DNA from 2 places in the Enterobacter cloacae complex sp. HYC033_NIDB genome. Region 2 is predicted to be linked to the other one. Evidence: predicted binding sites of a transcription regulator. Region 2 holds the regulator's gene; the other holds the start of a gene.

Region 1 (7,782 bases), 110 kb from region 2:
AACGGGAGAACAGCGTGCCCAGACCAATCCCCACCAGCACAATATGAATGCCAAGCCCGGTCTGTAAACCGGCGATTGACGCCGCCGCGCCGCGATAGCCGTGATTAATGGAGGTGGTCATGGTGTTGATTGCGCCCGAGCCAGGTGAAAGGCTGAGGATGATGGATGTCAGCAGGTAGGCGAACCACCATTCGAAGGTCATTTGAAACTCCCGGATCGTCTGTTTTTATGCCACAATACGCTATTGTTGAGTCATTTTGTGACCGGTAACGAAAAAAACGATATTCCCTGAATTACGGGGGGTGGAAACCCAATGTTTCAGCAGAAAAAGGACTGGGAAACACGAGAAAACGCATTTGCTGCTTTCTCCATGGGGCCGCTGACCGATTTCTGGCGCCAGCGTGAGGAAGATGAGTTTATGGGCGTCGGGGAAATCCCGGTGCGCTTCGTTCGTTTCCGTGATGAAAAAAATGACCGGGTGATTGTGGTCTGCCCCGGGCGCATCGAAAGCTATATCAAATATGCCGAGCTGGCGTATGACCTGTTCCATCTGGGCTTTGATGTGTTAATTATCGACCATCGCGGGCAGGGGCTTTCTGGCAGGATGTTGCCGGATACCCATCGCGGCCACGTGGATAACTTCAGCGATTACGTCGACGATCTGGCCGCGTTCTGGCAGCAGGAAGTGCAGCCCGGACCGTGGCGCAAGCGTTATATTCTTGCCCACTCCATGGGGGGGGCGATCTCGACGTTGTTTTTGCAGCGCCATAAGCACCAGTGTGACGCCATTGCGCTGACCGCGCCGATGTACGGCATTGTGATACGTTTTCCTGACTGGATGGTGCGCCATCTTCTCGACTGGGCTGAGGGCCATCAGCGCATTCGAGAAGGCTATGCCATCGGAACAGGACGCTGGCGGGCATTGCCATTTGCCATCAACGTGTTAACCCACAGCCGGCAGCGTTATCGCCGCAACCTGCGTTTTTATGCCGATGAACCGCGTCTGCGGGTCGGCGGCCCCACCTGGCACTGGGTGCGGGAAGGTATTCATGCCGGTGAGCAGGTGCTGGCGGGCGTAGGCGATGATGACACGCCGACGCTCCTGATCCAGGCGGAAGAAGAGCGTGTGGTGGATAACCGCATGCATGACCGCTATTGTGAACTTCGCGCCGCTGCGGGCCATCCCTGTGAAGGGGGTAAACCGCTGGTCATCAACGGTGCGTACCATGAGATCCTTTTTGAAAAGGACGCTATGCGCTCAGTCGCGCTCAACGCCATTGTTGAATTTTTCAACAGGCATAACTGATTATTGTTTTCCACCAGAGGTTGAAATCCCTATGTACCAGGTTGTTGCATCTGATTTAGATGGCACGCTGCTTTCCCCCGACCACACCCTGTCGCCTTATGCGAAAGAGACCCTAAAACTCCTGACTGCCCGTGGCGTGAACTTTGTGTTCGCCACCGGTCGCCACCACGTGGACGTGGGACAGATCCGCGATAACCTGGAGATCAAGTCGTACATGATCACCTCTAACGGTGCGCGCGTACATGACACGGACGGCAACCTGATTTTTACCCATAATCTCGATCGTGACATCGCCACCGATTTGTTCGGCATTGTGCATAACAACCCGGATATCGTGACTAACGTTTACCGCGACGACGAGTGGTTTATGAACCGCCATCGCCCGGAAGAGATGCGCTTCTTCAAGGAAGCCGTATTCCAGTACTCACTGTACGAGCCGGGTCTGCTGGAGCCGGAAGGGATCAGCAAGGTATTCTTCACCTGTGTAAATCATGAGGAGTTACTGCCGCTGGAGCAGGCGATCAACGCCCGCTGGGGCGACCGCGTGAACGTGAGCTTCTCCACGCTGACCTGTCTGGAAGTGATGGCGGGCGGGGTGTCCAAAGGTCACGCGCTGGAAGCGGTAGCGAAACGGCTGGGCTTTGATCTGAAAGACTGTATCGCCTTTGGCGATGGCATGAACGATGCCGAGATGCTCTCCATGGCGGGTAAAGGCTGCATCATGCAGAACGCGCACCAGCGCCTGAAAGATCTGCACCCGGAGCTGGAAGTGATCGGCACCAACGGCGATAACGCCGTGCCTAAGTATCTGCGCAAACTGTTCCTTGAATAATCTTCAATTGATTGTTTATTGTTCAGATGTCAACTAAAGAGTTCGCTACAATGCCTCTCCTTCTTTCTGAGAGACAAGCATTGTGGCGCTACTCATTATCACCACTATCCTGTGGGCCTTCTCCTTTAGTCTGATTGGCGAATACCTTGCCGGATCGGTCGACAGCTACTTCTCGGTACTGATGCGCGTGGGGCTGGCGGCGCTGGTGTTCCTGCCGTTCCTGCGTACCCGCGGGCAGTCGCTAAAAACGATACTGCTGTACATGCTGGTAGGCGCGATGCAGCTCGGCATCATGTACCTGTTCAGCTTCCGGGCCTACGTTTACCTGTCCGTCTCGGAATTTCTGCTCTTCACCGTGCTGACGCCGCTCTACATCACGCTGATTTACGACTTGCTCAGCAGGCGCCGTTTGCGCTGGGGATATCTGCTGAGCGCTGCGCTGGCAGTCATTGGCGCTGCGATTATTCGCTATGACAAGGTAAGCGATCACTTCTGGACCGGGCTGATGTTCGTCCAGCTCGCTAATATCAGCTTTGCCATCGGGATGGTGGGTTACAAACGTCTGATGGAGACCCGCCCGATGCCGCAGCATAACGCGTTTGCGTGGTTCTATATGGGCGCGGCGATTGTCGCGGTAGCGGCGTGGTTTCTGCTCGGCAATCCGCAAAAGCTGCCGACTACCTCCGTGCAGTGGAGCGTTCTGGTCTGGCTGGGCGTGGTGGCGTCGGGGCTGGGCTATTTTATGTGGAACTACGGCGCTACGCAGGTAGACGCCGGGACGCTGGGGATCATGAACAATGTGCACGTGCCGGCGGGGCTACTGGTGAACCTCGCCATCTGGCAGGAGCAGCCGCACTGGCCGAGTTTCCTTATTGGGGGAACGGTGATCCTGGCTTCGCTGTGGGTACATCGCCGCTGGGTCGCTCCGCGCTCCGCACAAACGGAAGATGGTCGCACGCGTGGTTCCGCGCTGAGCGAATAAACGCTTCCGTAATCGGCTGACGCTGCTCGCCGTCGCGCACGGCGGCGTACAGCCGGCTCCACAGTCCTTCACCCAGGGTTTTGGTGACCACCAGACCCTGGCGTTCAACCGTCTCGACCACCCAGTGCGGCAGCGCCGCAATCCCCATTCTGGCCGCCACCATCTGAATTAACAGCAGCGTGTTATCCACGCTTTTCAGCTGTGGGCTGATGCCCGCGGGTTGCAGGAAATGGCGCCAGATATCCAGACGACTGCGCTGTACCGGGTAAATCAGCAGCGTCTCCGTTGCCAGATCTTCCGGCGTGATACGCGTTTTAGCGGCCAGCGGATGGTCCGGGGCCAGCACCAGACGCACCTCAAAATCAAACATTGGCGAATAGTGCAGACCGCTGCGCGGTAGAATATCTGAGGTCATCACCAGATCCAGCTCACCCTGCTGAAGCGACGGCTGCGGATCAAACGTGACGCCGGATTTGAAGTCCATCTCCACCTGCGGCCACTTCTGGCGGAAGTTCTCAAGCGCGGGGGTCAGCCACTGAATACAGCTGTGACACTCAATGGCGATGCGCAGGGTGGTCTGCTGCGGCTCGTTGCAGGACTGCAACGCGCTGGCAATCTGCGGCAGCACCTGGTTCGCCAGCTGAAGCAAAATTTCGCCCTGCGGCGTAAAGCGCAAAGGCTGGCTCTTACGCACAAAAAGACGAAAGCCGAGGCGTTGTTCCAGATCGCTGAACTGGTGAGAAAGGGCAGACTGAGTCTGGTGCAGCGTGGCCGCTGCCGCCGCAAGAGAACCGCAGTTCCGCAACGCTTGTAGCGTTTTCAGGTGTTTTATCTCGATCATGAAAGTCCTTCACTTCGCCATGAACATTTTGCGCTTGAGGAATATACAGTACCTGCCAATTATAGAAGTGTAAACATCTGGACGTCTAAATAACGAATTTCTACAAGGGGTATGTCATGACAATCCGCACTCACACTCTCGGTTTCCCTCGCGTTGGCCTGCGTCGCGAGCTGAAAAAAGCGCAAGAAAGTTACTGGGCGGGTAACGCCACCCGCGAAGAACTGCTGGCCGTGGGACGCGAGCTGCGCGCGCGTCACTGGGATCAGCAAAAACAGGCGGGCGTAGACCTGCTGCCGGTGGGCGATTTCGCCTGGTACGACCATGTTCTGACCACCAGCCTGCTGCTTGGCAACGTGCCGGCTCGTCATCAGAACAACGATGGATCGGTGGATATCGATACCCTGTTCCGCATCGGCCGTGGCCGCGCGCCAACGGGTGAGCCAGCGGCAGCGGCGGAAATGACCAAGTGGTTTAACACCAACTATCACTATATGGTGCCGGAGTTCGTTAAGGGCCAGCAGTTCAAACTGACCTGGACCCAGCTTCTGGATGAAGTGGACGAAGCGCTGGCGCTGGGTCACCAGGTGAAACCCGTGCTGCTGGGGCCGGTCACCTACCTGTGGCTGGGCAAAGTGAAAGGCGAGCAGTTCGACCGCCTCAGCCTGCTGAACGCTATTCTGCCGGTTTATAAGCAGGTTCTGATTGAGCTGGGTAAGCGCGGTATTCAGTGGGTGCAAATCGATGAACCGGCGCTGGTGCTTGAGTTGCCGCAGGCGTGGCTGGATGCCTTCAAACCGGCGTATGACGCGCTCACGGGCCAGGTGAAGCTGCTGCTGACCACCTATTTCGAGGGCGTAACGCCTAACCTCGACACCATTACTGCGCTGCCGGTTCAGGGTCTGCACGTTGATCTCGTTCACGGCAAAGACGATGTGGCAGAGTTGCACAAGCGTCTGCCTGCGGAGTGGCTGCTCTCTGCCGGTCTGGTGAATGGTCGTAACGTCTGGCGCGCCGATCTCACTGAGAAATATGCACAAATTAAGGATATTGTCGGTAAACGTGAATTGTGGGTAGCCTCTTCCTGTTCCCTGCTGCACAGCCCGATCGACCTGAGCGTGGAGACCCGACTCGACCCTGAGGTGAAAAGCTGGTTTGCCTTCGCCCTGCAAAAATGTGAGGAGCTGGCTCTGCTGCGCGACGCGTTAAACAGCGGCGACACGGCAGCGATTACCGACTGGAGCGCGCCGATCCAGGCGCGCCGTCACTCGACGCGCGTGCATAACCCTGTGGTGGAAAAACGTCTGGCGGCCATCACTGCCCGGGACAGCCAGCGCCAGAGCCCGTATGAAGTGCGCGCCGAAGCCCAGCGTGCGCGCTTTAACCTGCCCGCGTGGCCGACCACAACCATCGGCTCCTTCCCGCAGACTACCGAGATCCGCGGCCTGCGTCTGGACTTCAAAAAGGGCAATCTGGATGCGAATCATTACCGCACCGGCATTGCGGAACACATCAAACAGGCAATCGTCGAGCAGGAACGTCTGGGTCTGGACGTGCTGGTGCACGGCGAGGCCGAGCGTAACGATATGGTGGAATACTTCGGTGAACACCTGGACGGCTTCGTCTTTACCCAGAACGGCTGGGTGCAAAGCTACGGCTCCCGCTGCGTGAAGCCGCCGGTGGTGATCGGCGACGTCAGCCGCCCGGAAGCGATCACCGTGGAGTGGGCGAAGTATGCCCAGTCTCTGACCGACAAACCGGTAAAAGGCATGCTGACGGGGCCGGTGACCATTCTCTGCTGGTCGTTCCCGCGTGAAGATGTATCCCGGGAAACCATCGCCAAACAGATCGCCCTGGCGCTGCGTGATGAAGTGGCGGATCTGGAAGCGGCGGGGATTGGCATCATTCAGATCGACGAACCGGCGCTGCGTGAAGGCCTGCCGCTGCGTCGCAGCGACTGGGATGCTTATCTGACGTGGGGCGTGGAGGCGTTCCGCCTCAACGCGGCCGTCGCGAAGGACGACACGCAGATCCACACCCACATGTGTTACTGCGAATTTAACGACATCATGGACGCCATTGCCGCGCTCGACGCCGATGTGATCACCATCGAGACCTCGCGTTCAGATATGGAGCTGCTGGAGTCGTTCGAAGAGTTCGACTACCCGAACGAAATCGGGCCGGGCGTGTACGACATTCACTCTCCTAACGTGCCGAGCGTGGAGTGGATTGAAGCGCTGCTGAGAAAAGCCGCCCGGCGCATCCCGGCGGAACGTCTGTGGGTAAACCCGGACTGCGGCCTGAAAACCCGCGGCTGGCCTGAAACCCGCGCGGCGCTGGCGAACATGGTGCAGGCGGCGCAGAATTTGCGTCAGGCGTAGTTGGGCTGGATTGCCCGGTTGGCGCAGCCGCCACCGGGCTTTTTGTATTACGCTTTCTTCCCGCCGTACTGGCTGAACCACGCCAGCATTCTCTGCCAGCCATCTTTCGCCGATTCTGCGTGATAGCTCGGACGATAATCGGCATTAAACGCGTGTCCCGCATCCGGGTACACCACGATCTCCGCCGTCGCGTTTGCCGCCCGCAGCGCGTGGCGCATGGTCTCGACGGTATCAAGCGGAATGCCGGTATCCTGACCGCCATACAGCCCTAACACCGGGGCATTGAGATCGGTGGCGATATCAACCGGATGCTTTGGCGAGTTCAGAGTCTTTTCACCCACCAGTTTACCGTACCAGGCCACAGCGGCTTTCAGCTGCGGATTGTGCGCGGCATACAGCCAGCTTATGCGTCCGCCCCAGCAGAAGCCGGTCACCATCAGACGGTGCGGGTCGCCACCGTTGCGCGCCGCCCAGCTGGCAACGTGGTCCAGATCGGCCAGCACCTGCGCGTCCGGGACTTTGCTGACCAGGTTGCTGAACAGCGTCGGGATGTCGCTGTAATCATTCGGATCGCCCTGACGGAAATAGAGTTCCGGCGCAACGGCCAGGTAACCTTCCAGCGCCAGACGGCGGCAGAGGTCGCGAATATGTTCATGAACGCCAAATATTTCCTGCACCACGATCACGATGGGCAGCGGGCCATCGGCAGATTTTGGCCGCGCGTGGTACGCTGGCATGTTCTCTCCCTGGGAGGGAATGGAGGTCTCGCCTGCGGTAATGGCTTCTTCAGGGGTTGAGACGATGGTTGAAGCGTGCGGGGCCGCAGCAGGTGCAAAACCGGTTTTTTCAGTCATGGCATTCTCCGTACCAATGAATGGATTAGCGCAAAGATAAATATAGACACCAGGTTAACAACCCACAGTGCCTTATAGCGTCTATCTTTTGTGCAGCACCCGGCGATATAACTTGTTAATGTGATGTGAATCACTATTTTATGGAAATTAACTGCAATCATTTTCATTCATGGTGAGGTGTGTCACGAAATGATGCGCATTGCTTCTGTAAAGTACCGTTTTACTTCTTCTGACAAACCGACCCACAGAGGAGTCACCTATGTCTAAGTCTGATGTTTTTCATCTCGGCCTCACTAAAAACGATTTACAAGGGGCTACGCTTGCTATCGTCCCTGGCGATCCTGAGCGTGTGGAAAAGATCGCCGCGCTGATGGATAAGCCGGTTAAGCTGGCAGCCCATCGCGAATTCACCACCTGGCGCGCAGAGCTGGACGGTAAAGCGGTGATCGTGTGCTCTACCGGTATTGGTGGCCCGTCTACCTCTATCGCCGTTGAAGAGCTGGCGCAGCTGGGCATTCGTACTTTCCTGCGTATCGGCACCACCGGCGCCATTCAGCCGCACATCAACGTGGGCGACGTGCTGGTTACC
Region 2 (7,782 bases):
AGCGCAAGCTGAAAAGCTGTGCGCGCAACGCAATGTGCGCCTGACCCCGCAGCGCCTTGAGGTACTGCGTCTGATGAGCCTGCAACAGGGTGCCATCAGCGCCTACGATCTGCTCGATCTGCTGCGTGAAAGCGAGCCGCAGGCAAAACCGCCGACCGTTTATCGGGCGCTGGATTTTCTGCTGGAGCAAGGGTTTGTGCATAAAGTGGAATCAACAAACAGCTATGTGCTGTGCCATCTTTTTGACCAGCCAACTCACACGTCCGCCATGTTTATCTGCGATCGCTGTGGTGTGGTGAAGGAAGAGTGTGCGGAAGGTGTGGAAGATATTATGCATACGCTGGCAGCCAGAATGGGCTTTGCGCTGCGCCATAACGTGATTGAAGCCCACGGCTTATGTTCTGCCTGCGTGGAGGTGGAGTCATGCCGCCATCAGGATGCCTGTCAGCACGATCACTCTATCCTGGTCAAGAAAAAGCCGCGTTAAAGCCAAAGAAAAAGGCGGCTCAGGGCCGCCCTTGGGGATAGTGCCGGTTACCAGCGGTAGTCGTTACGGGTTTCCCAGTCTTTGACTTCATTTTCCGCCTGATCTTTTTCGTAACCGTAGCGCTCCTGGATTTTACCTACCAGCTGATCGCGCTTACCTTCAATGACGGTCATATCGTCATCTGTCAGCTTACCCCACTGTTCTTTCGCTTTACCTTTGAATTGCTTCCAGTTGCCGCCGATTTCGTCTTTATTCATAATCGTGTCCTCGTGTTAAGCGTCTATGAGTATCGTCCGCTTCGTTCTTTTCTGCTGGACGTGATTATTATTGTAGTTAAGGATTCGGCAGTTGTTTTTATATTCGGAATCTTTAACCGTTACGATATATCGTGCGGGGCTGGAAACCAGGTATTGTTTCGCCAGTGACGATGCCAGATAACGGCCAGCGAAAGGCCACGCAGTGAGAGAAACACCGCCAGCGCCAGCCACAGACCATGATTGCCGAGATACGGCAGGGTTAGCAGCGTCAGGCCGAACCCCGCCGCCGCGACGGCCATGCTGTTGCGCATCTCCGCCCCTCGCGTCGCACCAATAAACATGCCGTCCAGCAAATAGCACCACACGCCCACCACCGGTAATACTACCTGCCAGAGGATGTAGCGATCGGCCAGCTCACGTAGCGCGGGCAACGAGGTGAGTAGCGCGACAATATGCCCACCAAAACAGGCGTACACCAGAGCAAAGACCAGCGCCACCAGGCCCGCCTGACGACAGGCAGCACGCCAGACCTCACGTAACTGGCCGCTTTCACGCGCGCCATAGGCCTGCCCTGAATGCGCCTCGACGGCGTAAGCAAAACCATCCAGCGCATAAGCGGTAAAGGTCAGTAACGTCATGAGCACTGCGTTGACTGCGACGATTTCAGGCCCAAGACGCGCACCAAAAACGGTTAATGCACCAAAGCAGAGTTGCAGCAGAAGCGAACGGAGCATGATGTCGCGATTAAGCGCCAGCAGCTTACGAATGTTGCCGCGCCAGGCCGATTTCAGCAGATCCAGGGTGATACCGCGCATCGCCAGCACGCGCCAGACCATCCCCAAACCGATCAGCAGCGTACCGTACTCGGCAATCGCCGTGGCCAGCGCCGCGCCCCGGACGTTCATGTGCAGCCCCATCACCAGCCAGAGATCGAGCACAATGTTAAGCAGGTTGCCCACCACCAGTAGGATCACCGGTGCGCGGGCGTACTGCACGCCCAGCAGCCAGCCCAGCAAGACCAGGTTTGCCAGTGAAGCGGGCGCGCTGAGCCAGCGAATTTCGAGGAACCGCCGGGCCTGTTCCAGTACGGCATCGCTGCCGCCTACAATATGGAGCGCAAGATCAATCAGCGGCGTACGCAACAGAACGATTAACGCGCCAGCACCGAATGCCAGAATGAGCGGCTGAACCAGCGCACGCGCCAGACGCAGAGGATCTTTTGCACCATACGCCTGGGCCGTCAGGCCTGTCGTACTCATGCGCAGAAAAAGCAGCAGCATAAAGAGGAAGCTGGTCGCCGTTGCGCCGATCGCGACGCCGCCAAGATAAATCGGCGAATCGAGATGCCCGATAACCGCCGTATCCACCAGCCCCAGCAGAGGAACGGTAATATTGGAAAAAATCATCGGTAGCGCAAGACGCCACAACGCCTTATCGGCAGAAGTTAGCAGTGCCATGGAAATTACCGGAATCAGAAAACAGGCCAGGCTGTAGAGGAACTACAGCCTGTCAGGAAGAGATTACAGCCATTCACCGTTGCGGATAACGCCGACCGCCAGCCCTTCAATAGAGAAGCTCTGCTCGCGGAGATCCACCACAATCGGGGAGAATTCATTGTTTTCAGGCAGAAGCTGCACGGTATTGCCTTGTTTTTTCAGGCGCTTAACCGTCACTTCATCATCAATGCGCGCCACCACGACTTGCCCGTTACGCACGTCCTGCGTTTTGTGTACCGCCAGCAGATCGCCATCCAGAATACCGATATCTTTCATGGACATTCCGCTAACGCGCAGCAGGAAATCGGCGCTCGGCTTGAACATGCCTGGGTCAACCTGATAGTGCCCTTCGATGTGCTGCTGCGCCAGCAGAGGTTCACCTGCGGCAACGCGGCCCACCAGCGGAATACCGCTCTCTTCTTCCACAAGCAGACGAATGCCGCGTGAGGCGCCGGAAACAATCTCAATCACGCCCTTACGCGCCAGCGCTTTAAGGTGCTCTTCGGCAGCATTAGGAGAACGGAAGCCCAGACGCTGCGCAATTTCTGCACGCGTGGGTGGCATACCCGTCTGGCCGATATGATCCCGAATGAGATCAAACACCTCTTGCTGCCTGGTCGTTAACGCTTTCATACCGCCCCCTGGGTGTATATACAGTTATGCTGTGAGTATATACAGTCAAAGGCGATTTTGGAACCAAAAACTGCACAAAAAACCAGGGACTTAATTATTCCTCGAGGCTCATCGGAAATGCGACCAAAGCAGCGTGACCCAGGTGATCGCCGCAGTGATAATCGCCAGCAGTACGGCAGCGGAACCCATGTCTTTCGCCCGGCCAGACAGTTCATGGAATTCCGACCCGATTCGGTCAACAACGGCCTCAATAGCGCTATTCAGAATTTCCACTATCATCACCAGAAGGACAGATCCGATGAGCAGTACGCGGGTGATAGCATCAACATCAAGGAAGCAGGCGATGACAACGGCAACGATTGCGGCAACCGCTTCCTGGCGGAAAGCGGCTTCATTAACCCATGCCGCGCGGAAACCTTTCCATGAATAACCGGCAGCTTTAATGATTCGAGTTAACCCAGTGGTATTATTGGCCATTAAAAGAACCTTTTATGATAAATAGCGTCTGTAACTAAAGCCGCAGCGCGTTTTGCTGCAACCTGAAGTATGACGGGTAACAACAGAAATTTTGCGCGCTTTCTGTTATCCTTGCGCCGCAATTGCATTATTAACCAGAGGCTTTACATCGTTTATGTCCGGCTGGCCACGAATTTACTACAAATTACTTAATTTACCATTAAGCGTACTGGTAAAAAGTAAGTCTATCCCAGCAGAACCTGCGCTGGAATTAGGGCTCGATACGTCGCGCCCTATTATGTACGTTTTGCCTTATAACTCGAAGGCAGACCTGCTGACGCTTCGCGCTCAATGTCTGGCGCACGATTTACCTGACCCGCTCGAACCGCTGGAAGTCGACGGTACGCTGCTGCCGCGCTACGTGTTCATCCATGGCGGACCGCGCGTGTTCACCTATTACACGCCGAAAGAAGAGTCCATTAAGCTGTTCCATGATTACCTTGATCTGCACCGCAGCAACCCCGATCTGGACGTGCAGATGGTGCCGGTGTCGGTGATGTTTGGCCGCCGTCCGGGGCGTGAAAAAGGGGAAGAGAACCCGCCGCTGCGTATGCTCAACGGCATTCAGAAGTTCTTCGCCGTCTCCTGGCTAGGACGCGACAGCTTTGTCCGCTTCTCACCTTCCGTTTCACTGCGCCGCATGGCGGATGAACACGGCACTGACAAAATCATTGCGCAAAAGCTGGCGCGCGTTGCGCGTATGCACTTTGCACGTCAGCGTCTGGCGGCCGTTGGGCCACGTCTCCCGGCGCGTCAGGATCTGTTCAACAAGCTGCTGGCTTCCAAAGCGATTGCCCGTGCCGTAGAAGATGAAGCGCGCAGCAAGAAAATTTCGCACGAGAAAGCGCAGCAGAACGCAATCGCGCTGATGGAAGAGATCGCCGCGAACTTCTCCTACGAGATGATTCGCCTCTCTGACCGTATCCTCGGCTTTACGTGGAACCGCCTCTATCAGGGGATTAACGTCCACAACGCCGAGCGCGTGCGTCAGTTAGCGCACGACGGCCACGAAATTGTCTATGTGCCCTGCCACCGCAGCCACATGGACTACCTGTTGCTCTCTTACGTGCTCTATCACCAGGGGCTGGTGCCGCCGCATATTGCTGCCGGTATCAACCTGAACTTCTGGCCAGCAGGCCCGATATTCCGCCGTCTGGGTGCGTTCTTCATTCGTCGTACCTTCAAAGGTAACAAGCTCTACTCCACCGTCTTCAGGGAGTATCTGGGCGAGCTGTTCAGCCGCGGTTATTCCGTGGAGTACTTTGTTGAAGGTGGTCGCTCGCGTACCGGTCGTCTGCTCGATCCGAAGACCGGCACGCTGTCGATGACCATTCAGGCCATGCTGCGTGGCGGTACGCGTCCTATCACGCTGGTGCCTATTTACATCGGTTATGAACACGTGATGGAAGTGGGCACCTACGCGAAAGAGCTGCGCGGTGCGACCAAAGAGAAAGAGAGTCTGCCGCAGATGCTGCGTGGGCTGAGTAAACTGCGCAACCTCGGCCAGGGCTACGTGAACTTTGGTGAGCCCCTGCCGTTGATGACATATCTGAACCATCATGTTCCGGAGTGGCGCGAGTCTATCGATCCTATCGAAGCGGTACGTCCGGCCTGGCTGACGCCAACGGTCAACGGCATTGCATCCGAGCTGATGGTACGCATCAACAATGCTGGTGCGGCAAACGCCATGAACCTGTGTTGTACTGCGCTTCTGGCCTCCCGCCAGCGTTCACTGACCCGCGAACAGCTGACCGAGCAGATTGACTGCTACCTGGATATCATGCGCAACGTGCCGTATTCCGTTGATTCGACCGTGCCGTCTGCCACCGCCAGCGAGCTGATCGATCACGCGTTGCAGATGAACAAGTTCGAAGTCGAGAAAGATACGATTGGTGACATCATCATTCTGCCGCGCGAGCAGGCCGTGCTGATGACCTACTACCGCAATAACATCACGCACATGCTGATGCTGCCGTCGCTGATGGCGGCCATTATTACCCAGCACCGCCGGATTTCGCGTCAGGAGCTGCTGCGCCATATTCAGGCCATCTACCCAATGCTGAAAGCGGAGCTGTTCCTGCGCTGGAGTAAGGATGAACTGGCGGCAGAGCTCGATAAAATGACGGCAGAGATGCATCGTCAGGGGCTGATTACCATCAGTGATGATGAACTGCATATCAATCCGTCACGTTCCCGTACCTTGCAGCTTCTGGCTTCCGGTGCGCGTGAGACGTTGCAGCGCTACGCCATTACCTTCTGGTTGCTGAGTGCAAATCCGTCCATCAACCGCGGTACGCTGGAAAAAGAGAGCCGGACGCTGGCCCAGCGCCTTTCCGTTCTGCATGGCATTAACGCCCCGGAATTCTTCGACAAAGCGGTATTCAGCTCCCTGGTGCTGACGCTGCGCGACGAAGGGTACATTAGCGATACGGGCGATGCCGAGCCGGAAGAGACGATGAAGGTTTACCAGATGCTGGCAGAGCTGATTACCGCGGATGTGCGTTTGACGATTGAGAGTTCGACGCAGGGCGAGTGATGCTAAAGCCGGGTGGCGCTAACGCTTACCCGGCCTACATGTTCCGCTAAATCGTAGGCCGGGTAAGGCGAAGCCGCCACCCGGCTTTTTTATCACCAGTAACTCATCGCCAGGCCCAGAAACAGCACCAGCCCGACGTAGTTATTATTCAGAAACGCTTTAAAGCAGGCTTCACGCTCGCGTTTCGCGATCAGCTTCTGCTGATACGCAAACAGCAGCCCCGCCACCAGTACGGACCAGTAATACTCCCAGTTCAGGCCGTTCAGGCGACCAATCGCCACCATCAGCGCCAGCACCGCCACCTGCAATATGCCGATGATAAGTTTGTCGTGACGACCAAACAGGATCGCCGTCGATTTGATGCCAATCTTGAGATCGTCATCGCGATCGACCATCGCGTATTGGGTATCGTATGCAACGGCCCAGAGAATATTCGCCAGGAACATCAGCCAGCAGCTGAGCGGAACGGACTCGCTGACCGCGGCAAACGCCATGGGAATCGACCAGCCAAATGCCGCACCCAATACCACCTGCGGCAGATGGGTGTATCGCTTCATGAACGGGTAAACCCAGGCCAGCGCCAGAGCAGCAACGGACAGCAGAATGGTCATGGTGTTAAGGGTTAACACCAGCATAAAAGAGAGAAGCACCAGCACCACAAACAGAATGCGCGCCTCTTTCCCGGTCACCTGACCGCTCGGCAGAGGACGATTCGCGGTGCGCTTAACATGTCCATCAAATTTCCGGTCAGCATAGTCGTTGACCACACAGCCCGCAGCGCGCATCAGCCAGACGCCCGCCACAAACACCGCCAGGATCCACAGCGGCGGCACGCCCGGCGTGGCAACCCACAGCGCCCATAAGGTCGGCCACAGCAGCAGCAGCGCGCCAATGGGTTTATCAGTACGCATCAGGCGGTGATAGGCCAGCAGCTTATTCTGCGTCAGACTCCACTCCATTTTTTCTCCCTCTTAGTACAACGGCGATGCAGGCAAAAAGAGTTCCGTCAGTATTAACGGCTTGCCACTCAAACGAAGGCGGGAACGGCGCCCCCACAAATCGGCATCGCAACCAATTTCAATAAAATCACGGGTCAGTTCAGACGAGGTGAACAGATAGCGCCCCAGGGGCGTTTTGCCGAGGCGTTGCAATGCCAGCTCCGGCCCGGAAAGTGTAGACTCAGGAACCACCGTCCGCCCGGCAAGCCACGGCTCGCCATCTGCACACAGTAAAATTTCACGCAGCCAGTAGCGTTCTTCTTGCGGCAGCAGCGGCAGCTCGCTGGCAATCTCCGCAGGCGAGACAAACCCTTCCTGAATCATCGTCACCGTGACCGTTTTACCCTGTTGCTCAAAACGTTTTGTCATGGAATCTTCCAGCAGCAGCCAGTCCAGTTGCTCCGGGTCAAGCGCGGGTATTTGGTCGAAATAGCGTAGCGCACGCAGCTGCGTTAGCGCGGGGTGTGACATGCCAGACTCTCCGATACATAACGTAAAGGCATTGTATCGCAGATTGGCAAAATGAGGACGGACAAACCAAATTTAGCGATCACTATCGCAACAATGGCGCAACTTAGCCAAAAAAAGTGCGCCCGTGAAGGCGCACTAAACGACTAACAAAATCAGCACTGTGGGGAGACGGTTACCCCTTGCCTTTTACACTGCTGATAAAGGTGGAACGGGCAGTGGTTGAACCTAAACGCTCGGCTTCATCAAGCAGTTTCAGCGCTTTATCGACATCGCCGTTTTTAACCGCCTGCTTGATGGCGTTGTTAAAGTAAGTTTCAGTATCGTTAAGCACGGGCTCGGCTTTTTTCGCCGGGGCCGGGGCTGCGGCCGGTGCTGCGGCTGGCGCGGC

The links. The regulator LexA, encoded in region 2, represses DNA repair genes until DNA is damaged. The targets are predictions, from matches to a motif close to TNCTGTATGTACATACAGNA.
Region 1: metR (HTH-type transcriptional regulator MetR) is a predicted target of LexA. The motif match lies at 3,993-4,012, and genes of this name have one in related genera.

The regions. Positions count from the first base shown of each region.
Region 1 covers NZ_CP115123.1:985,003-992,784, forward strand. The annotation lists gene rhtB (homoserine/homoserine lactone efflux protein) at 1-202, opposite strand, end outside; gene pldB (lysophospholipase L2) at 314-1,306, shown strand; gene yigL (sugar/pyridoxal phosphate phosphatase YigL) at 1,338-2,138, shown strand; gene O1721_RS04715 (carboxylate/amino acid/amine transporter) at 2,221-3,120, shown strand; gene metR (HTH-type transcriptional regulator MetR) at 3,008-3,961, opposite strand; gene metE (5-methyltetrahydropteroyltriglutamate--homocysteine S-methyltransferase) at 4,078-6,339, shown strand; gene O1721_RS04730 (dienelactone hydrolase family protein) at 6,387-7,193, opposite strand; gene udp (uridine phosphorylase) at 7,453-7,782, shown strand, end outside.
Region 2 covers NZ_CP115123.1:1,095,550-1,103,331, reverse strand. The annotation lists gene zur (zinc uptake transcriptional repressor Zur) at 1-487, shown strand, start outside; gene O1721_RS05235 (CsbD family protein) at 535-744, opposite strand; gene dinF (MATE family efflux transporter DinF) at 864-2,201, opposite strand; gene lexA (transcriptional repressor LexA) at 2,265-2,873, opposite strand; gene O1721_RS05220 (diacylglycerol kinase) at 2,982-3,350, opposite strand; gene plsB (glycerol-3-phosphate 1-O-acyltransferase PlsB) at 3,505-5,925, shown strand; gene ubiA (4-hydroxybenzoate octaprenyltransferase) at 6,018-6,884, opposite strand; gene ubiC (chorismate lyase) at 6,897-7,394, opposite strand; gene malM (maltose operon protein MalM) at 7,567-7,782, opposite strand, start outside.